DNA from 2 places in the Clostridium sp. X genome. Region 2 is predicted to be linked to the other one. Evidence: riboswitches for the same ligand, from Rfam matches in the RefSeq annotation. Region 2 holds a riboswitch; the other holds the start of a gene.

Region 1 (15,130 bases), 640 kb from region 2:
CAGCTTTTCTTCTCTTGCCATTTTAATAATATCCATAGCTACTTTCTCTACTTCAGCATATTGATTTAGCCCTCTAATTATTTTAATATCCTCTGTTTTCTCTTTATATTGTTCATAGGGATACTTGAAATAATTTGCTTCTAAATATTTAATTTCCATGCTACCTTTAAATCTATCATTACATGTACTTTCTGATATTTTATCTTCTTCAATAGCATAATTATTTTCACCTGCAATACTACGTAGTCTTTGCTCTGTATTTTTAACTGGAGCAAAAACATCTGTGCTATCCATTTCATTATGGGAATCCATACAAAGGGTTATATTTACTCTTTTTACTTTTCCTAAAAGTCTTTCTATGACCTTATACTGCTGGGGAGTGAAGGAGGTGAATTCATCAAACCATATCTCTGCTTCATTAAATAGAGTAGACTCTTCCAATTTGTGATAAAGCATAGATAGTTCATCTTCACTATCTATGTAGTTTTTATGTAAACTTTTTTCAAACTCTGCAAAAATCTTAATTATATCCGAAATCTTATCTTTTAATAATCTATCATCGTTAATTAGACTTAGTGAGTTTTCAAGCTCTTCTGGAGTAATATCATATCTTTTAAATTCTGTAATAATATCTGACACTGTAGTTACAAATCCATGTTGATCTGCAGCTGCTCCAAAAAGCTTAAGTTCCTCCTTTAATCTATTCATAATACTAAAGATTAACATAAGCTTACCTGAAGAATCCATCCGACTTCTGGTTGCCCCTCCAACCTCATTAAACACCTTATATGCCATTCTCTCAAAGCTAGTAACTTCTACATTTATAATTCCTGTACCTTTAATAGCTTTTACAACACTTTTTTCAGCTTGAAATGAGAACTGTTCTGGAACAACTAAAATTAATGGTTTCTCTTCTCCATCTTCTAATCTCTTTCTTATTTCCCCTACGCATTGTGCACTCTTTCCACAACCTGCACGGCCATAAATAAGTCTTAAACTCATTTAACTCTTCACCACCCTATCTAAAAACTCTCCTACTCTTCTATCATACTCTTCAATATTATTTGAAAAAGCTTCTGCATGATGAGAATTAGGAGCAATATATATTTCCTTAATTCCCTTCTTTACATTATACATCTCTTCACTCATATAAGTTGGAACATAGTCATCTGCTTTTCCATGTATAAACATTACCGGGGTATCTACTTCACCTAATTTCTTTATTGGAGATACCTCTTTAAAGTTCCATCCAGCTCTTATCTTAACTATCATACTGATTAATGGCATTAAACAGCATAACCACTCATACTTATATCGTTTTATTAGTTGGTACCTCATAAGTTTAGTAACATCTGAATAAGCACAATCTGCAATACAAAATTTTATTCTAGAATCTATAGCTATATTTTGGAGAACAGTTCCTCCTCCCATTGACTCGCCATGGGTTCCAACTATGATATCATCCCCAAACCTATTTACTAGCCAGTCCGTCCATGCCTTTAAGTCATACTTTTCAAAATACCCAAAGGACACATCATTCCCTCCACTTAATCCATGATATCTATTATCATAAACTAAAACATTAAAATCTCTTTTTAAAAATATGTGCATATATTTCATAGAGTTATATATACAGCACTTAAACCCATGACATATAATAATAAATTTTTTTGTATTTTTATTAGGAAAAAAAACTCCATACATCTTATATCCATAGGAGGAATCTATATATACTTCTTCTTTATCTAAATCAGTTGTAACTTCCTCACAAAGATGCTTTTCAGGATGTATAATTTTATTTGACAATTTCATGCAAACCAAAATAATACCTAACACAATAACAAGAAACAAACTAAATACCCACATTTTCTTATACTCCTTTATAGTTCTTTTTTAATAATACCCTTTAATTTATTGGATATCAACTTTAAGAACCTCTTAAATTAATATAACTTATAAGGTATAATTCTATCCTAAAACTATCCTTAAATAACAAATTTAATTATTAAAACATCTTCACAAGGTTGCAAATGAATTTTAAAATCAAAAAAAGTATTAATACTAAATTTAAAATACAGCTAAATAAATTTAGTATTAATACTTTTTAACCTTTAAATCTATAATATATATCTACCTTTTTCTCTCTTAGTGCCTTATTTTCCGAGATAACAATTTTATCTACTAAAGCCTCAATAAACTCCCTGTTAATATCCTTAAAGCCTAGTATCTTGTCCACTTCTTCTTTGCAGATTTGATAGTATATTTCACTTTCATCTTCATTTTTTAATTTTAAACTCTCTACATTCCCTTGTTTTATTATTAAAAACTGTTGTTTCTTCTGTAAAGCTCTCATCAAGTTTTCAAAATTTCTATAGCTTGTTATACCACTTATCTCCTCAGAATACATCACTTCAAATTGGCTCTCTATCTTTTGTAACTCTCTTTGAATCTTTTTAAGTTCTTTTTTATAAGCATCTGCTGTTATAGCCTTCTTGTTTTCCATTTTATATAACTCTTCTATATCTATATTATTTTCTAAACAATCTGTAATACTTTCTTTTATAGCTTCTAATAAATATTCTTCTTTAATAGAATGTGATGTACATCTTCCCCTTATTTTTTGACTGTTTGCACACTTATATCCTTTATACCTCTCGTTATAAAACATATTTCCACCACATTCATTACATTTGAGAACTCCTTTAAATATGTGAATTTCTCTATTACTTTGCTTAAAGGTCTTTTCTAATTCTTTTTTATCTATTGATATTCTTGTAGTAACTAACTTTTTTATGATTTCATTTAATTCTCTCTTATCATAATTGTACATTATTTCTATTTTATCTTGAATCATAGTCTCCTCCAGCATATTGTTTTTACCATTATATATATGCTGAAAACCTTTAACTATTTCCAAAATTTTCAATACTTATTCTATACTCTCTAGAGTTTTTATAGTATAAAACTTATAGAAATTCTTCTTTTTAATGAAGTTAATTGCTTGCTTTAATTTTTCTTCATCTTCATATATTATTCCTAGTACATTACCGCTATGTGCTCCTATAATTCCAAGTCCTGAAGTGTGTTCCTTTATATTTTCAATATAACTTATCCATTCATAGTTAAGTCTATTCTGATTTCTCTTTATACTCTCTTCAGAAACGTAAGCAAACTTTTCTAAATTATTTTCTGATACTCCTTCTTTTAATATAGTAAAAAGATCAGTTGTATCACTTAAATCAGGTAACTTCCTATTATTAAACTCCACAGTATTTATCTTATCTTTTCCTTCAAAAGCTAATATATTATATCTTAGATACTTACCTACTTTTTCTTTATAAAGGCCTTTCTTATAATCAAATAAGGTCATTTCTTTAAATATTATGCTATCAGTAGGCTCTATGTTTATGCACTCTCTAATAAGCTCTTCTTCATTAAAATCTTTTTCAAACATCTTTAAAAGAGAATAATATGTAGCGCAAAGGTCTGCAGTACTGCTAGCCATACCTTTTCCAGTAGGGATTTTAGAAAAGATATTAATATCTAAGCTTTTATAATACTCTTCATAATTCCATCCTTTTAAAATATTATATAAGAATCTATCAGCCTTAACCCATTTACACTTTCTATAAGGCTTTCTACTTTCAAATAGTTTTACAGTTGTATAAACATTTATAGGACAGGATAAGAGCATATCTTTATTGTTAATTTTTCCTTGAATCACTTCTCCAAAACTTCCCGGATACCTTGTAATAACCTTCATTTAAAACTCAATTCCTGCCCTTACACGAACTCCCTGTTCCATGTAGTGCTTTATTTCTTTCATTTCTGTTACTAGATCTGCTCTATCTTTAATTGAATCTGGAACATTTCTTCCTGTTAGAATTAGTTCCATGTTAACAGGCTTATTATCTATAAGTTTTATAACCTCTTCCTCACTTAAAAGCTTATTCCATAAAACTCCCATTATTTCATCTAAGATAAATACATCACAGCTATTATTTTTAATTACTTCCATAGCAAAATTATACGCTTCTTTCACTTCTTCCTGTAAAGTTATCCTTTCTTCTTCAGTAAGATTCCAAAAGAAACCTTTTTTACTCTCAAATCTAAAAATCTGAAAGTCCTCTCCGATTAGCTTTGCAACCTCTAGTTCTCCCGTTGGGTGAGTTTTAAGAAACTGGAGCATATATACCTTTAAACCATTTCCAACTGCTCTTATTGCTTGCCCTACTGCCGCTGTTGTCTTGCCTTTTCCGTTACCTGTATATACTTGAACATATCCTTTTTCCAATTTTTTTATCATTACTTCCCCTCCTTATCACTAGTATTTACATCTTCTGCAAAGCTACCCATCATTCTTATTTATCTAATATCAACAAATTTATCCTTTGACTCATCGCTTATACCTACATTTTCAAAAGTAGCCATATTATTAGCTACATGAAGTGCTGCTTCTATAATATTAAAAGCAAGGGGACATCCACTACCTTCTCCAAGTCTCATATTTAAATGAAGAATAGGCTCAAGTCCTATATAGTTAAACACATAATTAACAGCTTTTTCATCTGACTTATGGGATGTAAACATATAATTTTTACATTCTGGTTTTAAAATATATGCACAAAGGGCTGCTGCACATGAGATAACTCCATCTATAACTATTGGTTTTTTATTCTTAGCTGCTGATAAAAAGCATCCGCACATTCCAGCAATATCAAATCCTCCAACTTTACCCACCACATCAATAACATCCTCTTTATTAGGATTATTAACCTCTAAAGCTGTTTTTAAAACATTCTTCTTTACTGTAAACTGTTCCTCAGTTAGTCCAGCACCTCTACCAACTATTTCTTCTATATTTACATCTAAAAGTGAAGCTATAATAGTTGCACTAGTAGATGTATTTCCAATACCCATTTCTCCAGTTCCAAACAAGTCATAACCCTCATTACATAGCTTGTCCGTAATTTCTATACCAGTTTCTATTGCTTTTATGGCTTCTTCCCTAGTCATAGCTGGTCCCTTGCACATATTTGCTGTACCATTAGCCACTTTTCTCTTTATTACCTTAGGGTTTGCAATTTCTCCTTTAACTCCAATATCAACAACAGTTAACTCTGCATTAGCAAAGGAAGCTAAAACCCCAACACCAGTTTTCATTTCTGGAATACTATTTGTCATAACTTCAGTAATTATTTGATCGACACAACTCACCCCATCTTCACATACACCATTATCAGAACACATAACAATTATATTTCTCTTCTTTACCTCATTAAAAACCTTTCCTGTAATTCCAGCAAACCTTGCTGCAATCTCTTCAAGTTTTCCAAGACTCCCAAGCGGTTTAGTAAGATTATCAATATGCTTCCATGCTCTTTCCATTGCCACATTGTCCACTCCACTTATGCTTTCAATTGTATCCTTTAATAAATTCATATTATTTTCCTCCTCTTAATTCTCTTTCAAATACCCTTCTACTTTGTTACCATTTTTAAAATCTAGTGCAAATCTTAAAATCTGCTTAAAAGGAAAGTGGCAGTACGCTTTATCCGTACTGCCACTAGAATTAACTTATAACTAAAAAATAAACATCTTAGAGTGAAATAAAACTAAAATGCTCTATCTTTAATAAATATGTATATTCTAATAGACCTTCCCTCCGAAAGCATATTTAAGACTAATTTTAGGCAGGTCTCCTGACTTATGAATCTTCCTCATCTTTTCCTTCCCCTATAGTTAGAGTGGATCCCAAAGATTTGTCATCAAATACAGTAGCGGGGGCTGTTGCGGATTTTAACCGCATTTCCTTTTCACTTTGTTCATAAAAAAGCACCTAAAATTCATATTATGTTTTGTTAGTTTTATTAATTATGAAACTCCTTCTCATTGCTAGAATGAGTACTCTACTGAGTAAGGCACTCACTTCAAATCATAGATTTAGGATGTCTGCTTAAGTATAATTTTTTTTCTCTATATTGTCAAATAATTTATATTATCATCAATGATATTAACACAACTAACTCGTTATTAGCCCCTAAACTATCACCGGTAACCCCTTTAATCTTAGAATTACATAGTGCATTAAATAAACTAGTTGTAACTATCGCTAAGATTAACAATATTACAGTTTTTAAAATAGCGTTTAACAGAAGCCCTATAATTAAGACAAATACCACATTTACTATTACTTCCCTTAAAGTTACAGTGTTAATAAACAAATTCCCCGAACCATTTTCCTTAGCTGGAGCTCCAATATAGCTAAGAAATATCATAGAAAATCTACTTATCATAGGTATTAGAAGTATACCTATGACTCTATACTTCACTAAAAGGAGTCCGTACCCTTGATACTTTATCAAAATATTTAATACTAAGCCTACACAAGCAAATGTACCTATTCTACTATCCTTCATTATTTCTATTATCTTATCACTACCTTTAAAAGCAAAGAAACCATCACAGGTATCGCCAAATCCATCTAGATGTAGTGCTCCTGTAATTAATATCTCAAAGATAATTATAAGTATAACTACAAAGTTTATTGGAATTACTCTAGATAATACTATATATAATCCATATTGACATAGTCCAATCAATAATCCTATAAAAGCAAAGAAATTTGCTCCATTTCTGAAATTGCTCTTTTCACAAGGAAGTGATTTATTTATAGGCACTCTCGTTAATATTTGAAACATAAGTAAAAAATCATAATAATATTTTTTCATATAACCTCCCTGTATTTATTTAATTTTTAAAGATAATCCTGATACCACTAAATATGCCTCATCACATAACTTACCTAATAGTTGATTTATCCTACCTGATATATCTGTAAAGATTCTTCCAAGCTTGTACTCCGATACAAGCCCAAAGCCGACTTCATTTGTTATTATTACAATCTCTTTATGAAACTTTCTAGAAGCATTAATTATTTCTATAACTTGTTCACTAATACCTTCTTCTAAATTCTCAATTTCTTTCTTAGATATATTATCAAAATCGCTATATTTATCAAACATTAAATTGGTTATCATAGTGGTAACGCACTCAAGAATAATATATTTATGCTCTGATTCTTTAATAACCTTATGTAAATTTCTATATCCCTCAAAGGTTTCCCAATTTTGATTTCTTGTTCTTTTATGAATATCAACTCTTTCTTTCATATCTTCATCAGTGATAATTGAAGTGGCAATATATAAAACCTCATCTTTCCCTTTAAATAGCCCTTCTCCAAAGCTGCTTTTACCGCTTCTGCTTCCTCCTGTTACTAAAGTTATCTTACTCATTACCTTCACTCTCCATTGCATCTAACTGTATAATTGAATCAATGTACCAGTTATCATATTGGAATTTAATTATTGATACACTACCATTTTTTGAAACAAACTTCCAAAAGTTTTTTAAATCTCCTCCAAGTATATAACAATAAATTAATCTTATAATTCCACCATGAGTTATAGCAAGACAGTTTTCATAATTTTCCTTCTCTAAGGATTTCATAAATTCTACTACTCTACTATAAGTTTCTGATACGCTCTCTCCCTGTGGAATCCTATAATCTATCCAGTTCTCTTCCCAAGCCTTTTGCTCCATAGAGTAATTATCACATATTTCATTATATGTCTTATTTTCAAAAATCCCAAAATCTCTTTCATTTAATCTATAATCACATTCTATTTCTGTATATTCTAAAATTTTCGCTGTATCAATAGCTCTTTTTCTTTCACTTGAAAATACCTTATCAAAGCGTATATGCTTAATAAAGTTTTTTGTTCTTTTAATTTCACCTATACCTTTTAATGATAATTCATCTTCAAAACTGCCTAGGTATCTCCCCTGGAAATTACTCTGGGTCTCTCCGTGCCTCACTAAATACAAGTTCATGAAATTTGATCTCCCACTCCACTGTTTTTATAATAAATGATATCATAAACTTTATACTTTGTTTATAATTAATTTATAGAAAGTAGATATATATACTTTATAATAGAATTATGAAGGACCTTCATGTCATTAACAAATTTTAAATAAAAAGGAGTTTTATAAATGAAATTCAAGAAAAAAACCGCAATGATTTTAAGTTTCGCTCTTGGTACAACAATGCTTGCTACTACAGCTATTGCTGAAATAGCATCTAAAACTGGCTATGACGTACTAAAGGATTCTATAAAATACACAGCTGAAAGTGCTACTACTAAACTTTCTAGTTATACAATGGATATGTCTTTTGTAGTAAAGGCTGATGGTAATGTTATAGCCTCTGAAAAATCTTTAAATAAATATGATGTTTCAAAAAAAGCCACAGAAAGCATAACAACAAGTATTGATGGTAAAAAGACATTTGATTACTACAACTTCTCTGACAAAAACGGAAGTATAAGCAAAAATAATAATGAAGCTGTTTATTATGTAACTGAATTTACAACTCCTCAAGAAGGTCACATCTTTACAAACCCATTTAAGGAAAAAGGTGCTGAAGATGTTGAAAGAATAGCAGATATTCTTGTAGGTAATTTAAAAGATTATGTTATAGTTAATGAAAAATCTGATGGAAGTAAAGAATTATCTGGTTCTTTAAGTGAGTCTCAGATACCAGCTTTAATTAATGCAGTAGTATCTTTTCAATCTAAAAATGAATTCAGTCATAGACAAAACACAGATGATCTTATGCCTAAAATTACAAAAGATATATTTGTAAAAGAAATTACAGGACATATGCTTGTAAACAAAGATGGATTAATAGAAAACTTACTTGGTACTGGAACAATATCTGGTAAAGATGATAATGGAAAAGAGCATACCCTAACTTTTGAGCTATCTGGAAAACTATATGGTGTTAACTCAACTGCTGTTAATAGACCTAATCTTGCTGGTAAGAAGGTAGAAAAAAATATAGAAAAAGATTATAGCAAATTATCTAATCCTAAAAAATATGTAGGAACATACAAAACTGATATAGTCCTTGAAAAAGAAGATAAATTTGAAAAAATAGGTGAAAAGTTTATAGAAATAACTGAAATAAACGAAACAACTATTGTAGGAAGACATTACGAAAAGTATGCTTCCGGTTACGAAGAATATGCAGCTAATAAAAAAGACTTTAAATTTAATGCAAAATTCCAAGAAAAAGATTTAAATGCAAACTTTACTGCTACTTCTTCTGGTAATAAGGTTGAAGGAAATATATATATAGATCAACATGCTGGAAAAGTATATTTCAATATGAATGAAAGATTTGGTGGTTCTAATTTATTATTCGATAACGACTATAAAAGAGTATTTGAATAAACTAAAAAGTTTATAAATTAAAATTTTCAACTTATAATTGAGAGGTACTAGGTACTAGAAGAGTTTATTCTCATAGTTCAAAACTATGTTTTCTAGTGCTTAGTACCTAATACATATAAAAAATTGTCACTGTTTTTTCTTAAATTAAGTTTTGGAGGTATGCAAATGGAAAAAGTTATTGAAATTAAAAACCTCTCCAAAGTGTATAAAAATGGACGAGGTATAAGAGATATTAACCTGGATATACATAGAGGTGAAATCTTCGGATTTTTAGGACCTAATGGTGCTGGTAAAACAACAGCTATGAAAATTATGACCGGACTTGTAACTCCTGATAGCGGTGATGTTAAAATTTTAGGTCACAGTATATCTGAAGACTTTGAGGGAGCTATGAAAAAAGTAGGTTGTATTATAGAAACTGCTGAATCCTACCCCTATTTAACTGCCTTTGAAAATCTAAAACAATTTTCAAGATACTATAAAGACGTGGATAGTAAAAGAATAGAAGAAGTTTTAGAACTTACAGGACTCATAAAATACAAAAATGAAAAACCAAGGAAATTTTCTCTTGGAATGAAGCAAAGACTTGGAATTGCAGCTGCAATACTATCAAGACCTGAAGTAATAATATTGGACGAACCTTTAAATGGACTTGATGTTGAAGGAATGATTCATATGAGAAATATTATAAAAGATCTTTCTGAGAGAGAAAAAACCACCTTCTTTATATCAAGCCATCTCATTCATGATGTAGAACTTACCTGTACCAGTATAGGAATACTATATAATGGTAAAATGCTTAATGTAGATACTACTGAAAATATATTAAAGAACTATGTTTCCCTTGAAAATTATTTTATTAGTGAGGTAGAAAGAAATGGCAGAATTTAAAGCGGCTTTAACCAACGAGCTGGAAAAACTATATAAAAAGAAAAAAGTTATGGTGGCAGCCTCTATGTCACTTATTTTCATTATACTTGGACAACTATCCATTACTATCTTAAGAAGCGGTTTTGGAGTTCGTGGAGTTTCTAACATGGAGTTCCCCCTACTTGTACTTTCTGTAGTTGTTAATACAATTCTCCCTTTATTTACTGCACTTGTTACTATTGATAGTTTTTCTGGAGAGTTTTCACAAAACACTATGAAAATTACAATTACAAGACCAGTTACAAGGTTAAAATTCTTTACTGCAAAAATAAGTGCTATCTTATTATTTGTTTTAGTAAATCTTATATTTGTAATGGTCTTTTCAACCATAATAGGTCTTATTTTTAATTCAAATACCTTTACAATACAAGGACTTATTAAAATATTAGTTTCTTATACAGTAACATTAGTTCCAATGACAGTACTTGCCCTAACTATTGTACTTCTTACAAATATACTTAGAAGCGGTATAAGTGTATTTTTTGTAACTATTCTTCTTTTTATCATTTTTAAAGGATTAGGATTTGTTTTTTCAAGTTATTCTGGTTTGTTTTTTACAAGTATGCTAGACTGGCACAAATTATGGATTAGCAGCAACATCTCCTTTTTAAAGATTTTCCGTCAATTTATGATGATGCTTAGTTATGATATACTCCTCTTTACAGGTGCTTATTATTTATTTGATAAAAAAGACTTTTAATAATCAAGGTGAGTAAATGCAAATAAAAAAACGTTTAATTATTTATAATACTATAACTGTTGTAATTCCATTGACTATTGTAATCCTAACAATTTTCATTCTTAAGGTTATCCCCTTTAAATCCTTTAATTCAAACATAAACTACGATGATTTTAAAAACTTAGAGTCTTTAAAATATATACTAATGATTTCAGGTGCAGTATTTTTTATATCATTTATAGTTTCTAACATGATTATGTCATATCTATTTTCTAAGAAAATGTTAGATCCTATAACTCATCTTAAAAGAGCTACATCTGAGATTAGTAGAGGTGATTTAAACTTAGAAATTGCAGAAATCGGTGATAAAGAAATTAGAGAACTATGTGCAGATTTTGAAAAAATGAGAATACAATTAAAAGATTCTGTTCGTCTTAAAATAAAATATGATGATAATAGAACTATGCTTGTTTCTAGTATCTCTCATGATTTAAGAACTCCCATAACCTCCATAAAAGGTTATGTTGAAGGGATTTTAGATGGGGTAGCTAACACCCCTGAAAAAGTAGAATTTTACTTAAAAACTATATATTCAAAAGCTGAACTCATTGATGTGATGATTGATGATTTACTTTTATACTCTAAACTTGACTTAAATCAGCTTCCTTTTAACTATGAAAAGACTGATATTGCTAGTTTTTTTGATTACTGCGTTATGGAAAGCACTCTTGAACTTCTGAAACATAATATATCAATTGCACTTGAAAACTACTTGAAGGAATCAAAATATGTGATGCTTGATAGAGAAAGAATGCGAAGAGTTATAATTAATATTATTGATAACTCTCGAAAATATATGAACAAAGAAGAAGGAAAAATAACTATAATGCTAAGAGAAACAAACTCTAGCATTGTTATTGAAATAAGAGATAACGGTTCTGGTATTGATAAAAATCATATAAATAGAATATTTGACAGATTCTACAGAGGTGATTTAGCAAGAACTGAAACAAAAGGCAGCGGACTTGGACTTGCTATCTCAAAACAAATTGTAGAAGCTCATAAAGGCAAGATATGGGCTATTGGCCACGAAGATGCAGGTACTAGTATAATAATATCACTAGCAAAGCTATCATAAGCAGAGTACTCATCTGACGAAGGAAGAGGAGTTACAGAATTATAGGGAGGGTATTATGAAGAAAATTTTAATAGTTGAAGATGATTCGAGCATTGCTGAACTTCAAAAGGATTACTTAGAGCTTTCTGGTTTTGAAGTTACTATATGCACAGATGGTGTAGAGGGTTTAAATGCTATAAAAAAGAATGATTTTAATTTAATAATTCTTGATGTTATGCTCCCTAAATTAGATGGATTTAGTATTTTACGCAATATCCAAGAAGATAAGGACATTCCTGTTTTAATGGTGTCTTCAAAAAAAGAAGAGATTGATAAAATTAAGGGGTTAAGTCTTGGTGCTGATGATTACATTACTAAACCCTTTAGTCCAGGTGAGCTAGTTGCTAGAGTTAAATCTCATATTCAAAATTATGAAAAAATAAAAAGTAAATTTACTATAAAACCTAAGAATAACGTTATCGTTATAAGAGGTCTTGAAATAATTAAGGATTCTAGACAGGTATTTGTAAATGGTAAAGAGGTCTCTTTAGCCCAAAAGGAGTTTGAATTATTACTTCATTTAGCTGAAAATCCTAACATAGTATTTAGTAGAGAAGATTTATTCGAGAAAATCTGGGGACTTGATGCCCTTGGTGATACTGCTACAGTGACAGTACATATCGCAAGAGTAAGAGAGAAAATAGAGTCCTCCCCTTCTAATCCACAGTATATAGAAACCGTTTGGGGAGCTGGATATAAACTTAGAGTGTAAAATAAAATTCTTTGGAGAGCACCCCATTAAAGTGGGGTGCTCTTTAAGTCATGCAAGCTATCTTAAGTAAGTGCTACTATTAGAATTCATTTAACTACTTATAAAAGTATTTCTAATGTGAAACATTTTTAAGACTTGTTTATCTAATACATAAGGTGGATATAATCAAGTCAGATATTGAACACAAAGATGGTATAGGGTATGGATTAGAAATCACTTATATTAGTAAAAAAAAGATAGGTTTAGTTTTTTGGCTTCTTCAATGGTTCATAACGGCAGCTGGCATGAATTTGACAAAAATTTAGTTGATGATTTTAGAAATCTATATAAAAACTTAAATTAATTAGCTCTAAGCTTTTCCTCCATGAAATAGGTAAAATCACTATTGATAATATAAAAAGGGTGTAAATAGATTTGTTTTACACAAATCTATTTACACCCTAATATTCTCAGTAGTAATCTCTAAGTATGTCTATAATCTATTTTCTTGAATAAGCTTCTCATTATAAGCTGATAAGCTTTCTCCTGTTTTTTCTAATTGTTCATCTATTACATTTGCTTCTTTTATATGTTTAATTATTGCATTTGTTGTGGTCTTTAGAACATCATCAATCCCTACAATTTCTTTGTTCATGCTTTCTATATGTCGTTTTTGAGTAGATAAAATATTCATTACCTCTTTTGCTTCTTGTTCTACCTGTGCTATTCCGGATAAGCTTTTCTCTACTTTATCTATAGCTTCACTTGAAGCTTTGACACCATTAGCTATAACATCATTAGACTTGTCCGAGTTGTTTAAAACCTTCTTAGTCTCTTCCTCAATTCCTTGTATTAAACTAGAGATGTCTTTAGTACTCTCTTTAGTCATTTCAGCTAGTTTCCTTACTTCACTAGCAACTACTGCAAATCCCTTACCATGTTCCCCTGCTCTTGCTGCCTCTATTGCTGCATTTAAGGCTAAAAGATTAGTCTGACTTGCAATACCTGTTATTAGCTGAACTACATCATTAACCTTGTTGAACTTTTTTGCTAGCTCATTAATGCTATTGGCATTATTTTTATTTTCTATTTCTAAAGATTTAATGATTTCATTCATCTCCTCAATAGATCTTTTTCCTTCATTTGATCTTTTAACTGCATCTTCAGTAATTTTTATAAGGGTATTTCCTTCTGTATATAAATTATCTGTAGCTGTATTAGTCATTCTTGTTAAATTTGAAATCTCACTCATATGAACTTTTACTTCATTAGTAAGTCCAGTTAAAGCATCATGCTGACTATTAACCATTTGATGCTGCTTTACAGTTTCTTTTAGTGACTTACTTATTGATCCTATAAAATCTGTAGTTTCTCTACGAGATTCTTTTTCTTTTTTCTTTATTTCTTCTGCTATATCTAGAGACATACATACTTCATCTTTAGCTTTTTTTCTCATCGATTACACTCCCCCGACTTTTCTTAAATCTTTAAGAATTTATATCGCCTTCTTAATTATCGTACTTTTACATAAACATCTATATATTTTTAGATACTATTCCTAATAATCCTAGTGCTTTATCTATAATATCCCTTCATTTCTTCTTGTTTTTCATAATTTTAACTAATTATAACATGGTATCTATAGTATGTAAACGCAGACTTAAATCATCATATTTCCTACATTAATCGAATACTTTTTATAATAAAAAATAGATGAATTAAGCTGAAAAATCAGCTTAATTCATCTATTTTAATCCTTGTTACAGAATCGTCTACTCTTTTTTCTTTCTTATCAAAAAGACTAATTTCACATACCACCTTTATTATAATAAAGGACAGCCCCGTTAATACTCCAAGAATAAAATATATATTTGAAAGAAATATATTGGTTTGCCAATCTGCTACTTGTAGAAGGTTTCTTTTTACAATCTCTTCTTTACTATAATCTTTAAGCATAAGCTTAACATTAATTTCTCTAAGTTGTTTTACTAAAACTTTCTTATCATCATTCTCACTTATAGCTTCTAGTTTTGATAATAAATCAGTTAGATAAACTTTGTTTTGTGACTTGATACTATTAGCATAAATTTGTAGATTATCCTTTATGTCAGTTATATCATATTCTATTATATTAATAGGAACTATCTCTTTAAACTCACTGCTAATCTTATCTATATCTGCATTACTAATTCCTTCTTTTTCAATCTTAACTAGTACTACTTGATTTAGCTTATTTGCATACAAAAATTTTGCTCCATTTTCAGTATGATTAAATCCTAGCACAAGAAATAATACTGCTATCATCAGATTAAAAAGTAATAGTTCTCTATTATATCCTAAATCTTCTTTTTCAAGA
Region 2 (15,130 bases):
CATTGTATACAAGAGTAGAGAAGATATCTGTTATTAATAAAAATAGTGAACTAGTAGTATTTTATGATGGCCAATATGGATCAGTTTTAGATGAATCTGAATACGATACTTATTCTGGACTTGTAACTGAGAATGAATGGAAGGCATTATTTAGTGGAAATGCTACAACTGAACTTATAAAAATGAATATGGTTACTGATGAAGAAGGTTTCTATATTGAATCTCATGAAGGTATGGAAAGATTTATAAATGATTTCGATGAGCAAGCATCAGAAGAAATAGCTGAACATTTTCATTTATAAACAATATAATAAATCGTATAGTTCTTTAATAAGAGCTATACGATTTATTGTATCAACATATCCAGAAGTGTCATAACAAGAATATTAGAGCAAATTGTATGTATTGAAAGGAATAGAGGCATAAATTGAATAGGTTAGGAATGGTGTGTAAAATATAAAAAGATATTTTGATAGAATAGCAAATGTTCCTAAGGGAGCAAAACAAAAGTAAAAATATATATGACAATGAAAAAAAATAGATTGACATTATAAGATAAATATTATAAAATATTTATTGTTGTCGAAAGTTGAGAGGAAAAACTTGGTCTTTGAAAATTAAACAGAAATTAAGGTAAATGAAATGCCAGTCAATAACTTTAAGTAATGAGTAACAGATTAAACTTTTAAATTGAGAGTTTGATCCTGGCTCAGGACGAACGCTGGCGGCGTGCCTAACACATGCAAGTCGAGCGATGAAGTTCCTTCGGGAACGGATTAGCGGCGGACGGGTGAGTAACACGTGGGTAACCTGCCTCAAAGAGGGGGATAGCCTCCCGAAAGGGAGATTAATACCGCATAACATTATCTTCTCGCATGAGAAGATAATCAAAGGAGCAATCCGCTTTGAGATGGACCCGCGGCGCATTAGCTAGTTGGTGAGGTAACGGCTCACCAAGGCGACGATGCGTAGCCGACCTGAGAGGGTGATCGGCCACATTGGAACTGAGACACGGTCCAGACTCCTACGGGAGGCAGCAGTGGGGAATATTGCGCAATGGGGGAAACCCTGACGCAGCAACGCCGCGTGAGTGATGAAGGTCTTCGGATTGTAAAGCTCTGTCTTTGGGGACGATAATGACGGTACCCAAGGAGGAAGCCACGGCTAACTACGTGCCAGCAGCCGCGGTAATACGTAGGTGGCAAGCGTTGTCCGGATTTACTGGGCGTAAAGAGTATGTAGGCGGATATTTAAGTCAGATGTGAAATTCCCGGGCTTAACCTGGGCGCTGCATTTGAAACTGGGTATCTAGAGTGCGGGAGAGGAAAGTGGAATTCCTAGTGTAGCGGTGAAATGCGTAGAGATTAGGAAGAACACCAGTGGCGAAGGCGACTTTCTGGACCGTAACTGACGCTGAGATACGAAAGCGTGGGGAGCAAACAGGATTAGATACCCTGGTAGTCCACGCCGTAAACGATGAATACTAGGTGTCGGGGGGTACCACCCTCGGTGCCGCAGCAAACGCAATAAGTATTCCGCCTGGGGAGTACGGTCGCAAGATTAAAACTCAAAGGAATTGACGGGGACCCGCACAAGCAGCGGAGCATGTGGTTTAATTCGAAGCAACGCGAAGAACCTTACCTAGACTTGACATCTCCTGAATTACTCGTAACAGAGGAAGCCCTTCGGGGCAGGAAGACAGGTGGTGCATGGTTGTCGTCAGCTCGTGTCGTGAGATGTTGGGTTAAGTCCCGCAACGAGCGCAACCCTTATCGTTAGTTGCTACCATTAAGTTGAGCACTCTAGCGAGACTGCCTGGGTTAACCAGGAGGAAGGTGGGGATGACGTCAAATCATCATGCCCCTTATGTCTAGGGCTACACACGTGCTACAATGGCCGGTACAACGAGAAGCAAACCCGTGAGGGGGAGCCAAACTAAAAAACCGGTCCCAGTTCGGATTGTAGGCTGAAACTCGCCTACATGAAGTTGGAGTTGCTAGTAATCGCGAATCAGAATGTCGCGGTGAATACGTTCCCGGGTCTTGTACACACCGCCCGTCACACCATGAGAGCCGGTAACACCCGAAGCCTGTGAGGTAACCGCAAGGAGCCAGCAGTCGAAGGTGGGATTGGTGATTGGGGTGAAGTCGTAACAAGGTAGCCGTAGGAGAACCTGCGGCTGGATCACCTCCTTTCTAGGGAGAAATGAAAGCTCACAGCTTTCATAGACTGGAAACAATTTATCCTTAATTCTGTTTAATTTTGAGAGACTAAAATTTATTGTTAATAATTAATTTACAATGAATAAGTAATTCTCTTTAATGTCATACGACTATCAATAACTGATTTTACAAGAGGTATTGTCGGTTTTTGAATAGAATATCTAGTGGGGGTATAGCTCAGTTGGGAGAGCACCTGCCTTGCACGCAGGGGGTCAAGAGTTCGAATCTCTTTATCTCCACCATTAAGGGTCTATAGCTCAGCTGGTTAGAGCGCACGCCTGATAAGCGTGAGGTCGATGGTTCGAGTCCATTTAGACCCACCAATAAAATCAATCAACAATTTAAATTGTTGATTGATTTTTAAATGTCTAAAATACAAGCAAACTAAGATTTTTAGACATCAAATTTTGTTCTTTGAAAATTGCACAGTGAATATTAAGAAATCTACTATAACTAAGTAATTAGTTTTAGTAATAAATCTCACTCAGTATATCTGAGGAGTGAAGTCTTGTATAACATTTATGTTTACAAGCGTCTAACGATCAAGTTAGAAAGGGCGCACGGTGAATGCCCTGGCACTAGGAGCCGAAGAAGGACGCGATAAGCTGCGATAAGCTACGAGTAGGCGCACACAGCCTGTGATTCGTAGATTTCCGAATGGGGAAACCCACATGATAAACATCATGTACTATATACTGAATTCATAGGTATATAGAGGTACACTCTGGGAACTGAAACATCTAAGTACCAGAAGGAAGAGAAAGAAAAATCGATTCCCTCAGTAGCGGCGAGCGAAAGGGGAAGAGCCCAAACCAGAAACTTTGTTTCTGGGGTTGCGGATAGATCATAACGCTTCAATCTTTTTAGTCGAAGAGAACTGGAAAGTTCTGTCGTAGAAGGTAATAACCCTGTAGGCAAAAAGAAGAGAGAAGTAGATCTACTCCAGAGTACCACGAGACACGTGAAACCTTGTGGGAAGCTGGGAGGACCATCTCCCAAGGCTAAATACTACCTAGTGACCGATAGTGAAGCAGTACCGTGAGGGAAAGGTGAAAAGAACCCCGGAAGGGGAGTGAAATAGAACCTGAAACCGTGTGCCTACAATCGGTCGGAGCACGTTAATGTGTGACGGCGTACTTTTTGTAGAACGGGCCAGCGAGTTACGATATGTAGCAAGGTTAAGCACCTACGGTGCGGAGCCGAAGGGAAACCGAGTCTGAACAGGGCAACTAGTTGCATATCGTAGACCCGAAACCGGGTGATCTATCCATGGCCAGGATGAAGCGGAAGTAAAATTCCGTGGAGGTCCGAACCACGTTGGTGTTGAAAAACCATGGGATGAGCTGTGGATAGCGGAGAAATTCCAATCGAACTCGGAGATAGCTGGTTCTCCTCGAAATAGCTTTAGGGCTAGCGTCGGGTAATTAAGTAGTGGAGGTAGAGCACTGAATGGGCTAGGGGCTGACAACAGTTACTGAACCCTATCAAACTCCGAATGCCACATACTGGTACCCCGGCAGTCAGACTACGAATGATAAGATCCGTGGTCAAAAGGGAAACAGCCCAGACCATCAGCTAAGGTCCCAAAGTGTAAGTTAAGTGGGAAAGGATGTGGGATTTCTAAGACAACTAGGATGTTGGCTTAGAAGCAGCCACTCATTTAAAGAGTGCGTAATAGCTCACTAGTCGAGAGATCCCGCGCCGAAGATGTAACGGGGCTAAAACTTACCACCGAAGCTATGGATGTGTACTACGTACACGTGGTAGAGGAGCTTTCTGCACAGGTAGAAGCCATATCGTAAGGAGTGGTGGACAGTGCAGAAGTGAGAATGCTGGCATAAGTAGCGAGAAACAGGTGAGAATCCTGTTGGCCGAATATCTAAGGTTTCCTGGGGAAGGCTCGTCCTCCCAGGGTTAGTCGGGACCTAAGCCGAGGCCGAAAGGCGTAGGTGATGGACAACTGGTTGATATTCCAGTACCACCAAAATGCGTTTGACAAATGGGATGACGCAGGAGGATAGGATGTGCGCACTATTGGATGTGCGTCTAAGCACTTAGGATGTTGAGTAGGCAAATCCGCTCAATTTAAGTCTGAGGTGTGATGGGGAGCCCTATGGGCGAAGTATCTGATTCCACGCTGCCAAGAAAAGTCTCTATGGAGCAAATTGGTGCCCGTACCGCAAACCGACACAGGTAGATGAGGAGAGAATCCTAAGGCCGTCGGAAGAATTGCTGCTAAGGAACTCGGCAAATTAACCCCGTAACTTCGGGAGAAGGGGTGCCTCCGAGAGGAGGCCGCAGTGAACAGGCCCAAGCAACTGTTTATCAAAAACACAGGTCTCTGCTAAAGCGTAAGCTGATGTATAGGGGCTGACGCCTGCCCGGTGCTGGAAGGTTAAGGGGAATGCTTAGCGCAAGCGAAGGTATGAACTTAAGCCCCAGTAAACGGCGGCCGTAACTATAACGGTCCTAAGGTAGCGAAATTCCTTGTCGGGTAAGTTCCGACCCGCACGAATGGCGTAATGATTTGGGCACTGTCTCGGCAGCAAATCCGGTGAAATTGAAGTGCAAGTGAAGATGCTTGCTACCCGCGGTTGGACGGAAAGACCCCGTAGAGCTTTACTGTAGCTTAGCATTGCATTTCGGTATTGTCTGTACAGGATAGGTGGGAGACTAAGAAGCGAGAGCGTCAGCTTTCGTGGAGTCGTCCTTGGGATACCACCCTGACAGTACTGGAATTCTAACTGGCGGCCATGAATCTGGTCACAGGACATTGCTAGGTGGGCAGTTTGACTGGGGCGGTCGCCTCCTAAAAGGTAACGGAGGCGCTCAAAGGTTCCCTCAGCGCGGTCGGAAATCGCGCGTAGAGTGTAAAGGCAGAAGGGAGCCTGACTGCGACACATACAGGTGGAGCAGGGACGAAAGTCGGACTTAGTGATCCGGTGGTTCTGTATGGAAGGGCCATCGCTCAACGGATAAAAGCTACCTCGGGGATAACAGGCTGATCTCCCCCAAGAGTCCACATCGACGGGGAGGTTTGGCACCTCGATGTCGGCTCGTCGCATCCTGGGGCTGTAGTCGGTCCCAAGGGTTGGGCTGTTCGCCCATTAAAGCGGCACGCGAGCTGGGTTCAGAACGTCGTGAGACAGTTCGGTCCCTATCCGCCGTGGGCGTAGGAAATTTGAGAGGAGCTGTCCTTAGTACGAGAGGACCGGGATGGACTGACCTCTGGTGCACCAGTTGTTTCGCCAGAAGCACAGCTGGGTAGCTATGTCGGGAAGGGATAAACGCTGAAAGCATCTAAGCGTGAAGCCCACCTCAAGATTAGATTTCCCATAGCGTAAGCTAGTAAGATCCCTGGAAGACTACCAGGTTGATAGGTTAGGGGTGTAAGTGCAGTAATGTACTCAGCTGACTAATACTAATAGATCGAGGACTTGATCTAAATATTAAATTCACTGTGCAATTTTGAGAGAACAAAATTCTTTCAATGACACTCCTCAGCGTAGCTGATGAGTACTCTAAAAGCCTTAAAGGAAACTCCTGAGCTGATGCTCATGAGTAACCGACCATCACAAAATCGAAGATTTTGGATGTCTGGTCATCTGGTGATTATGGCGTGAAGGATACACCCGTACCCATCCCGAACACGATGGTTAAGCTTCACAGCGCCAATGGTACTGCACTGGAGACGGTGTGGAAGAGTAGGACATCGCCAGGTAAGATGAAAACACTAAGCAAATGCTTAGTGTTTTTTATTTTTTACTTATAGAATTTTATTATGTATTCTTGCAGTATTTTAACAGTAGCCTATAATAAATATAAACTAATGAGAATACCAAAATATAGCCGATAGGAGAGTAACGAAGTACATTCCACTTTGGGTATAGCACTATACCCAAAGGCTTAGCAATAAATAATTCGAACGCTGTTCCTATCATTGTCCATATTATAATATAAATAACTACTCTTTTGATATTTTTGGGAATAAACTTAATGAAGATTAATCCTAATAAAGGTATTGTAAATAGATTTACCCAAAAACTATACCAACCTTTATACTCAATACTTATATAGGTATACAAATGGAGATGTTTGCAAAAGAACATATCACACGACATTACTAGTGCTACAATCATTATCATTACATTAACATCAATGAAGCGGAGTTTCCGAACGGATATTACGGCTACTGCAAGTATTAAAACTATAGTAAAAAAAATCCAAAAACGAATATTTCACATAATAAACACTTTCCTCTATTAATATTTAGTTTTATTATTTACTTTTTGCTTTAATTTTATTATTTTGAAAGATAGTAAAAATATTGGTAACTTATGATGTTTTTGTTTTAAATAGCTAAAGCTATTTAGAATAGTACATACAATTATCAAAAATATATAAACTCAGTATACATATCCTAGTGTATCAATATGTTTTAAATTAAGAATTTTAAAGAAAATCAAAGAAATGAGTCTGATTTATTAATATAAACGCTAAATTTATATAAAAATAGTAATAATTCTGTGATAAGATATTCCTTGTCGATTGGAGAGAACAAAGAAAAATAAATATCTAGTATGACTAGCTACCTTTAAGACAGTAATTTATAAAGCAGTGAATTAGATACTGGGGGTTGGGAATTTAAGAGTTCTCAAAAAAGATGATATCAATTTAAAAAAAGTTGACAAAACAATTTGAAATTGATATAATAAATAAGCTGTCGAGAGATGGCGAAGAAAACTTGGTCTTTGAAAATTAAACAGAAATTAAGGTAAATAAAATGCCAGTCAAAAACTTTAAGTAATGAGTAACAGATTAAACTTTTAAATTGAGAGTTTGATCCTGGCTCAGGACGAACGCTGGCGGCGTGCCTAACACATGCAAGTCGAGCGATGAAGTTCCTTCGGGAACGGATTAGCGGCGGACGGGTGAGTAACACGTGGGTAACCTGCCTCAAAGAGGGGGATAGCCTCCCGAAAGGGAGATTAATACCGCATAATATTATTTTCTCGCATGAGAAGATAATCAAAGGAGCAATCCGCTTTGAGATGGACCCGCGGCGCATTAGCTAGTTGGTGAGGTAACGGCTCACCAAGGCGACGATGCGTAGCCGACCTGAGAGGGTGATCGGCCACATTGGAACTGAGACACGGTCCAGACTCCTACGGGAGGCAGCAGTGGGGAATATTGCGCAATGGGGGAAACCCTGACGCAGCAACGCCGCGTGAGTGATGAAGGTCTTCGGATTGTAAAGCTCTGTCTTTGGGGACGATAATGACGGTACCCAAGGAGGAAGCCACGGCTAACTACGTGCCAGCAGCCGCGGTAATACGTAGGTGGCAAGCGTTGTCCGGATTTACTGGGCGTAAAGAGTATGTAGGCGGATATTTAAGTCAGATGTGAAATTCCCGGGCTTAACCTGGGCGCTGCATTTGAAACTGGGTATCTAGAGTGCGGGAGAGGAAAGTGGAATTCCTAGTGTAGCGGTGAAATGCGTAGAGATTAGGAAGAACACCAGTGGCGAAGGCGACTTTCTGGACCGTAACTGACGCTGAGATACGAAAGCGTGGGGAGCAAACAGGATTAGATACCCTGGTAGTCCACGCCGTAAACGATGAATACTAGGTGTCGGGGGGTACCACCCTCGGTGCCGCAGCAAACGCAATAAGTATTCCGCCTGGGGAGTACGGTCGCAAGATTAAAACTCAAAGGAATTGACGGGGACCCGCACAAGCAGCGGAGCATGTGGTTTAATTCGAAGCAACGCGAAGAACCTTACCTAGACTTGACATCTCCTGAATTACTCGTAACAGAGGAAGCCCTTCGGGGCAGGAAGACAGGTGGTGCATGGTTGTCGTCAGCTCGTGTCGTGAGATGTTGGGTTAAGTCCCGCAACGAGCGCAACCCTTATCGTTAGTTGCTACCATTAAGTTGAGCACTCTAGCGAGACTGCCTGGGTTAACCAGGAGGAAGGTGGGGATGACGTCAAATCATCATGCCCCTTATGTCTAGGGCTACACACGTGCTACAATGGCCGGTACAACGAGAAGCAAACCCGTGAGGGGGAGCCAAACTAAAAAACCGGTCCCAGTTCGGATTGTAGGCTGAAACTCGCCTACATGAAGTTGGAGTTGCTAGTAATCGCGAATCAGAATGTCGCGGTGAATACGTTCCCGGGTCTTGTACACACCGCCCGTCACACCATGAGAGCCGGTAACACCCGAAGCCTGTGAGGTAACCGCAAGGAGCCAGCAGTCGAAGGTGGGATTGGTGATTGGGGTGAAGTCGTAACAAGGTAGCCGTAGGAGAACCTGCGGCTGGATCACCTCCTTTCTAGGGAGAAATGAAAGCTCACAGCTTTCATAGACTGGAAATAATTTATCCTTAATTCTGTTTAATTTTGAAAGACTAATGTCTTTCTAGGAAGCTAAACACTACGTGTTTGGCAAAGCGACCATCACAAATCGAAGATTTGGATGTCTGCTTTTGTTCTTTGAAAATTGCACAGTGAATATTAAGAAATCTACTATAACTAAGTAATTAGTTTTAGTAATAAATCTCACTCAGTATATCTGAGGAGTGAAGTCTTGTATAACATTTATGTTTACAAGCGTCTAACGATCAAGTTAGAAAGGGCGCACGGTGAATGCCCTGGCACTAGGAGCCGAAGAAGGACGCGATAAGCTGCGATAAGCTACGAGTAGGCGCACACAGCCTGTGATTCGTAGATTTCCGAATGGGGAAACCCACATGATAAACATCATGTACTATATACTGAATTCATAGGTATATAGAGGTACACTCTGGGAACTGAAACATCTAAGTACCAGAAGGAAGAGAAAGAAAAATCGATTCCCTCAGTAGCGGCGAGCGAAAGGGGAAGAGCCCAAACCAGAAACTTTGTTTCTGGGGTTGCGGATAGATCATAACGCTTCAATCTTTTTAGTCGAAGAGAACTGGAAAGTTCTGTCGTAGAAGGTAATAACCCTGTAGGCAAAAAGAAGAGAGAAGTAGATCTACTCCAGAGTACCACGAGACACGTGAAACCTTGTGGGAAGCTGGGAGGACCATCTCCCAAGGCTAAATACTACCTAGTGACCGATAGTGAAGCAGTACCGTGAGGGAAAGGTGAAAAGAACCCCGGAAGGGGAGTGAAATAGAACCTGAAACCGTGTGCCTACAATCGGTCGGAGCACGTTAATGTGTGACGGCGTACTTTTTGTAGAACGGGCCAGCGAGTTACGATATGTAGCAAGGTTAAGCACCTACGGTGCGGAGCCGAAGGGAAACCGAGTCTGAACAGGGCAACTAGTTGCATATCGTAGACCCGAAACCGGGTGATCTATCCATGGCCAGGATGAAGCGGAAGTAAAATTCCGTGGAGGTCCGAACCACGTTGGTGTTGAAAAACCATGGGATGAGCTGTGGATAGCGGAGAAATTCCAATCGAACTCGGAGATAGCTGGTTCTCCTCGAAATAGCTTTAGGGCTAGCGTCGGGTAATTAAGTAGTGGAGGTAGAGCACTGAATGGGCTAGGGGCTGACAACAGTTACTGAACCCTATCAAACTCCGAATGCCACATACTGGTACCCCGGCAGTCAGACTACGAATGATAAGATCCGTGGTCAAAAGGGAAACAGCCCAGACCATCAGCTAAGGTCCCAAAGTGTAAGTTAAGTGGGAAAGGATGTGGGATTTCTAAGACAACTAGGATGTTGGCTTAGAAGCAGCCACTCATTTAAAGAGTGCGTAATAGCTCACTAGTCGAGAGATCCCGCGCCGAAGATGTAACGGGGCTAAAACTTACCACCGAAGCTATGGATGTGTACTACGTACACGTGGTAGAGGAGCTTTCTGCACAGGTAGAAGCCATATCGTAAGGAGTGGTGGACAGTGCAGAAGTGAGAATGCTGGCATAAGTAGCGAGAAACAGGTGAGAATCCTGTTGGCCGAATATCTAAGGTTTCCTGGGGAAGGCTCGTCCTCCCAGGGTTAGTCGGGACCTAAGCCGAGGCCGAAAGGCGTAGGTGATGGACAACTGGTTGATATTCCAGTACCACCAAAATGCGTTTGACAAATGGGATGACGCAGGAGGATAGGATGTGCGCACTATTGGATGTGCGTCTAAGCACTTAGGATGTTGAGTAGGCAAATCCGCTCAATTTAAGTCTGAGGTGTGATGGGGAGCCCTATGGGCGAAGTATCTGATTCCACGCTGCCAAGAAAAGTCTCTATGGAGCAAATTGGTGCCCGTACCGCAAACCGACACAGGTAGATGAGGAGAGAATCCTAAGGCCGTCGGAAGAATTGCTGCTAAGGAACTCGGCAAATTAACCCCGTAACTTCGGGAGAAGGGGTGCCTCCGAGAGGAGGCCGCAGTGAACAGGCCCAAGCAACTGTTTATCAAAAACACAGGTCTCTGCTAAAGCGTAAGCTGATGTATAGGGGCTGACGCCTGCCCGGTGCTGGAAGGTTAAGGGGAATGCTTAGCGCAAGCGAAGGTATGAACTTAAGCCCCAGTAAACGGCGGCCGTAACTATAACGGTCCTAAGGTAGCGAAATTCCTTGTCGGGTAAGTTCCGACCCGCACGAATGGCGTAATGATTTGGGCACTGTCTCGGCAGCAAATCCGGTGAAATTGAAGTGCAAGTGAAGATGCTTGCTACCCGCGGTTGGACGGAAAGACCCCGTAGAGCTTTACTGTAGCTTAGCATTGCATTTCGGTATTGTCTGTACAGGATAGGTGGGAGACTAAGAAGCGAGAGCGTCAGCTTTCGTGGAGTCGTCCTTGGGATACCACCCTGACAGTACTGGAATTCTAACTGGCGGCCATGAATCTGGTCACAGGACATTGCTAGGTGGGCAGTTTGACTGGGGCGGTCGCCTCCTAAAAGGTAACGGAGGCGCTCAAAGGTTCCCTCAGCGCGGTCGGAAATCGCGCGTAGAGTGTAAAGGCAGAAGGGAGCCTGACTGCGACACATACAGGTGGAGCAGGGACGAAAGTCGGACTTAGTGATCCGGTGGTTCTGTATGGAAGGGCCATCGCTCAACGGATAAAAGCTACCTCGGGGATAACAGGCTGATCTCCCCCAAGAGTCCACATCGACGGGGAGGTTTGGCACCTCGATGTCGGCTCGTCGCATCCTGGGGCTGTAGTCGGTCCCAAGGGTTGGGCTGTTCGCCCATTAAAGCGGCACGCGAGCTGGGTTCAGAACGTCGTGAGACAGTTCGGTCCCTATCCGCCGTGGGCGTAGGAAATTTGAGAGGAGCTGTCCTTAGTACGAGAGGACCGGGATGGACTGACCTCTGGTGCACCAGTTGTTTCGCCAGAAGCACAGCTGGGTAGCTATGTCGGGAAGGGATAAACGCTGAAAGCATCTAAGCGTGAAGCCCACCTCAAGATTAGATTTCCCATAGCGTAAGCTAGTAAGATCCCTGGAAGACTACCAGGTTGATAGGTTAGGGGTGTAAGTGCAGTAATGTACTCAGCTGACTAATACTAATAGATCGAGGACTTGATCTAAACATTAAATTCACTGTGCAATTTTGAAAGAATAATGGAAAAAAGATAGTATATCTTTTTCTATCTTTCATATAATATAAATAATGTATTCCGCGATAGCTCAACGGTGGAGCACTCGGCTGTTAACCGATAGGTTGAAGGTTCGAATCCTTTTCGCGGAGCCATGATCTGGTGATTATGGCATGAAGGATACACCCGTACCCATCCCGAACACGATGGTTAAGCTTCATAGCGCCAATGGTACTGCACTGGAGACGGTGTGGAAGAGTAGGACATCGCCAGGTAAGATAAAAGAACTAAGCATTTTACTTAGTTCTTTTTTATTTTACAATAAATTAATTCTATATAAATATACAAAACTAACTTGAATGAATATTTTATAAAGTTTATAATTAAGATACGAGATTATAAATCATTATGAAAATAAAATTTAATATTTGATCTGTCATTGGTACTTTAAGTTTAATAGGGAAAACGGTGTAAAGCCGTTGCAGCCCCCGCTACTGTAAACGGAGACAAATCCATTGCCACTGGTATTATATACTGGGAAGGCTGGAGGAGAGCGACCCGTGAGCCAGGAGACCTGCCATGATGAATAGCTTATCCTTCGGTGGGAAGGTAATTTGCAGCGTATACTAATAAAAATTAAAGATTATTGATAGTATATTTATGTAATTTTTTTGAAGACATCCCTCACCTTAAGGTGGGGGATTTATTTTTTAACTAATAGAGGAGAAAATTTTATGAAGTTACTTAAAGATACATTAGATTCCATAGATCCATTAAATAAAAGAGCAATAGAAAAAGCACAGAAGAAAATTGATAATCTTACTAAACCCTTAGGAAGTCTTGGAGCTTTAGAAGACATTGCAGCAAAAATTGCAGGTATCAAAGGAGATATGAAATATAAAAAATATAAGAAAAATATAATAATTATGTGTAGTGATAATGGTGTAGTGGAAGAAGGAGTAAGTGTATGTCCTCAAAGTTTTACTAAAATTGTTACAGACAATTTTATTGCAGGTATCACAGGTGTATGTGCTCTTGCAAAATATTATAACTCTGATTTAGCTGTAGTAGATGTAGGCATAAATGCTGATATGGATAATGAAGAAATAATACATAAAAAAATTGCTTATGGAACTAAAAATATAGCCAAGGAAGCTGCTATGACAAGAGAACAGGCAATTAAAGCAATTGAGATAGGCATTGAAACTGTAGATAATCTAGTGAAAGAAGGCTATGAACTTTTTGGTACTGGTGAAATGGGAATAGGCAATACTACTACATCAGCGGCAGTAATAAGTAGTCTTACAGGACTTTCACCAGATATAATTGTTGGTAAAGGTTCAGGACTTACAGAAAGTCAATATGAAAATAAGAAAAAGGTAGTAAGTAAAGCTATAAAAGTAAATAAGCCTAATTTAGAAGATGTAATTGATGTGATTTCTAAAGTAGGAGGCTTTGATATTGCAGGGCTTTGTGGATGCTTTTTAGGAGCAGCTAAAAATAAATTACCTATAGTTATTGATGGATTTATTGCTTCAGCGGCAGCTTTATGTGCTTACAGATTAAATTATTTATGTAGAGAATATATTTTTGCCTCACACTTATCCGCAGAACCAGGAGCTATATATGTTATGAAAGAGATGAGCTTAGAGCCGATGATAAATTTAAAAATGAGATTGGGAGAAGGCAGCGGATGTCCAATGGCTTTCGATATAATTGAAGCAGCTTTATTTACTATGGAGAATATGGGAACTTTTGAAGAAGCTAAGATTGAAAAGGCGTGTTTAGTAGATATTAGATGATGGTTGAGAATAAAGGAGTTTAAAATATGAATATGGTAATTGGTTTATAGGTAGTATTGTATATGGAGGAGATTAACATGGCAAATACTGTGCTAGAAACAGAAGGAGGATACAAATGAAAAAGGCTATATTGGTTATAAGTTTTGGTACAACCCATCATGATACTAGGAGGGTTACCATTGATAAAATAGAGGATAGGATTAAAGAGAATTTTAAGGATTTTCAGGTAAGAAGAGCTTATACAGCTCATGGAGTAATTAAGGTCCTTAAGGATAGAGATAATATAAATATAGATACTCCAGAAGAAGCTATGGAAAAGCTTATCTTAGAAGAGTTTAAAGATATAATAGTTCAGCCACTTCATATTATTCCCGGCGTAGAATATGATTACGTATCAGAAATAGTAAGATACTATCAGTACAATAATCCACAGGTAAATATCAAATTAGGAAGACCAGTACTTTATTATAAAGGTTATGAGGAAGGTCAACCAGATGATTACAATATATTTATAGATGCAATAAAACCTATTATAGATACAAGTGAGACTATACTATTTATGGGACATGGAACTATGCATCCTTCAAATGCTTGTTATTTATGTCTTCAAGAAGTTCTAAGGAGTCATAATTACACAAATACATATATTGCTTCAGTAGAGGGATATCCCACTATAGAAAATATTATAAAGATACTAGTAAAAGATAGACGACACACTGTAAGACTTGTGCCATTAATGTTAGTTGCAGGAGAACATGCTAAAAATGATATGGCAGGAGATGAAGAAGACTCATGGAAGAATATTTTAATAAATGAAGGCTTTGATGTGAAAGTCTCTTTAACTGGTTTAGGTGAAGTTATAAAGTTTCAAGATATATATATTCAACACATTAATGATGTAATAGAAAATAAATATGAATATCTAGGAAGAAATATAAAAGGAATAAAATTATTATAAGTAGGTGAAGTTAGTGGCGAAAATTATGGTACAAGGTACCGCCTCATCTGTAGGTAAGAGTATATTAGTAACGGCACTCTGTAGAATATTTAAACAGGATGGATATAGTGTATGTCCATATAAGTCTCAAAATATGTCCCTAAATTCTTATATAACTTTAGATGGAAAAGAGATGGGAAGAGCACAAGTACTACAAGCTTATGCAGCAGGGTTAGAGCCAGAAGTGTATATGAATCCAATACTTTTAAAGCCAACTACTGATAGAAAATGTCAGGTGATTTTAAAAGGAAATGTATATTGTAATTCTTCAGCTATGGAGTATCATAATATGAAGCTTGAGTTTAGTAGTATGCTTAAAGAAGATTTTGAAGTGCTTGAAAAAAGATTTGATATTATAGTTATGGAAGGTGCAGGAAGCCCAGCAGAAATAAATTTAAGAGATAGAGATATAGTAAACATGGGAATGGCAGAGCTTGTGGATGCTCCTGTACTATTAGTAGGTGATATAGATAAGGGTGGAGTATTTGCCTCTTTAGCAGGGACAATGCTTTTATTAGGTGATGATGAGAAGCTAAGAGTAAAAGGCACCATAATAAATAAGTTCAGAGGAGA

The links. A riboswitch is a leader RNA that binds a small molecule or an ion and turns the genes downstream of it on or off. The one in region 2 is predicted to bind cobalamin.
Region 1: linked by a shared signal. The riboswitch ahead of cobT (nicotinate-nucleotide--dimethylbenzimidazole phosphoribosyltransferase) and the one ahead of cobT (nicotinate-nucleotide--dimethylbenzimidazole phosphoribosyltransferase) in region 2 are both predicted to bind cobalamin.

What each region holds. Positions count from the first base shown of each region.
Region 1 covers NZ_CM146912.1:506,602-521,731, forward strand. The annotation lists gene addB (helicase-exonuclease AddAB subunit AddB) at 1-1,002, opposite strand, end outside; gene ACX0KU_RS02460 (alpha/beta hydrolase) at 1,003-1,866, opposite strand; gene ACX0KU_RS02465 (recombinase zinc ribbon domain-containing protein) at 2,105-2,917, opposite strand; gene ACX0KU_RS02470 (GHMP family kinase ATP-binding protein) at 2,930-3,763, opposite strand; gene ACX0KU_RS02475 (cob(I)yrinic acid a,c-diamide adenosyltransferase) at 3,764-4,303, opposite strand; gene cobT (nicotinate-nucleotide--dimethylbenzimidazole phosphoribosyltransferase) at 4,366-5,442, opposite strand; cobalamin riboswitch at 5,676-5,858, opposite strand; gene cobS (adenosylcobinamide-GDP ribazoletransferase) at 5,994-6,731, opposite strand; gene cobU (bifunctional adenosylcobinamide kinase/adenosylcobinamide-phosphate guanylyltransferase) at 6,747-7,295, opposite strand; gene ACX0KU_RS02495 (histidine phosphatase family protein) at 7,288-7,893, opposite strand; gene ACX0KU_RS02500 (hypothetical protein) at 8,056-9,297, shown strand; gene ACX0KU_RS02505 (ABC transporter ATP-binding protein) at 9,463-10,188, shown strand; gene ACX0KU_RS02510 (ABC transporter permease) at 10,175-10,927, shown strand; partial or broken gene ACX0KU_RS02515 (sensor histidine kinase) at 11,109-12,044, shown strand; gene ACX0KU_RS02520 (response regulator transcription factor) at 12,100-12,795, shown strand; gene ACX0KU_RS02525 (hypothetical protein) at 12,951-13,100, shown strand; gene ACX0KU_RS02530 (methyl-accepting chemotaxis protein) at 13,268-14,230, opposite strand; gene ACX0KU_RS02535 (hypothetical protein) at 14,506-15,130, opposite strand, start outside.
Region 2 covers NZ_CM146912.1:2,971,596-2,986,725, reverse strand. The annotation lists gene ACX0KU_RS14995 (hypothetical protein) at 1-302, shown strand, start outside; rRNA gene ACX0KU_RS14990 (16S ribosomal RNA) at 687-2,195, shown strand; tRNA gene ACX0KU_RS14985 (tRNA-Ala) at 2,389-2,464, shown strand; tRNA gene ACX0KU_RS14980 (tRNA-Ile) at 2,469-2,545, shown strand; rRNA gene ACX0KU_RS14975 (23S ribosomal RNA) at 2,763-5,667, shown strand; rRNA gene rrf (5S ribosomal RNA) at 5,827-5,943, shown strand; rRNA gene ACX0KU_RS14965 (16S ribosomal RNA) at 7,050-8,558, shown strand; rRNA gene ACX0KU_RS14960 (23S ribosomal RNA) at 8,845-11,749, shown strand; tRNA gene ACX0KU_RS14955 (tRNA-Asn) at 11,839-11,913, shown strand; rRNA gene rrf (5S ribosomal RNA) at 11,917-12,033, shown strand; cobalamin riboswitch at 12,181-12,354, shown strand; gene cobT (nicotinate-nucleotide--dimethylbenzimidazole phosphoribosyltransferase) at 12,493-13,560, shown strand; gene ACX0KU_RS14940 (sirohydrochlorin cobaltochelatase) at 13,676-14,518, shown strand; gene ACX0KU_RS14935 (cobyric acid synthase) at 14,532-15,130, shown strand, end outside.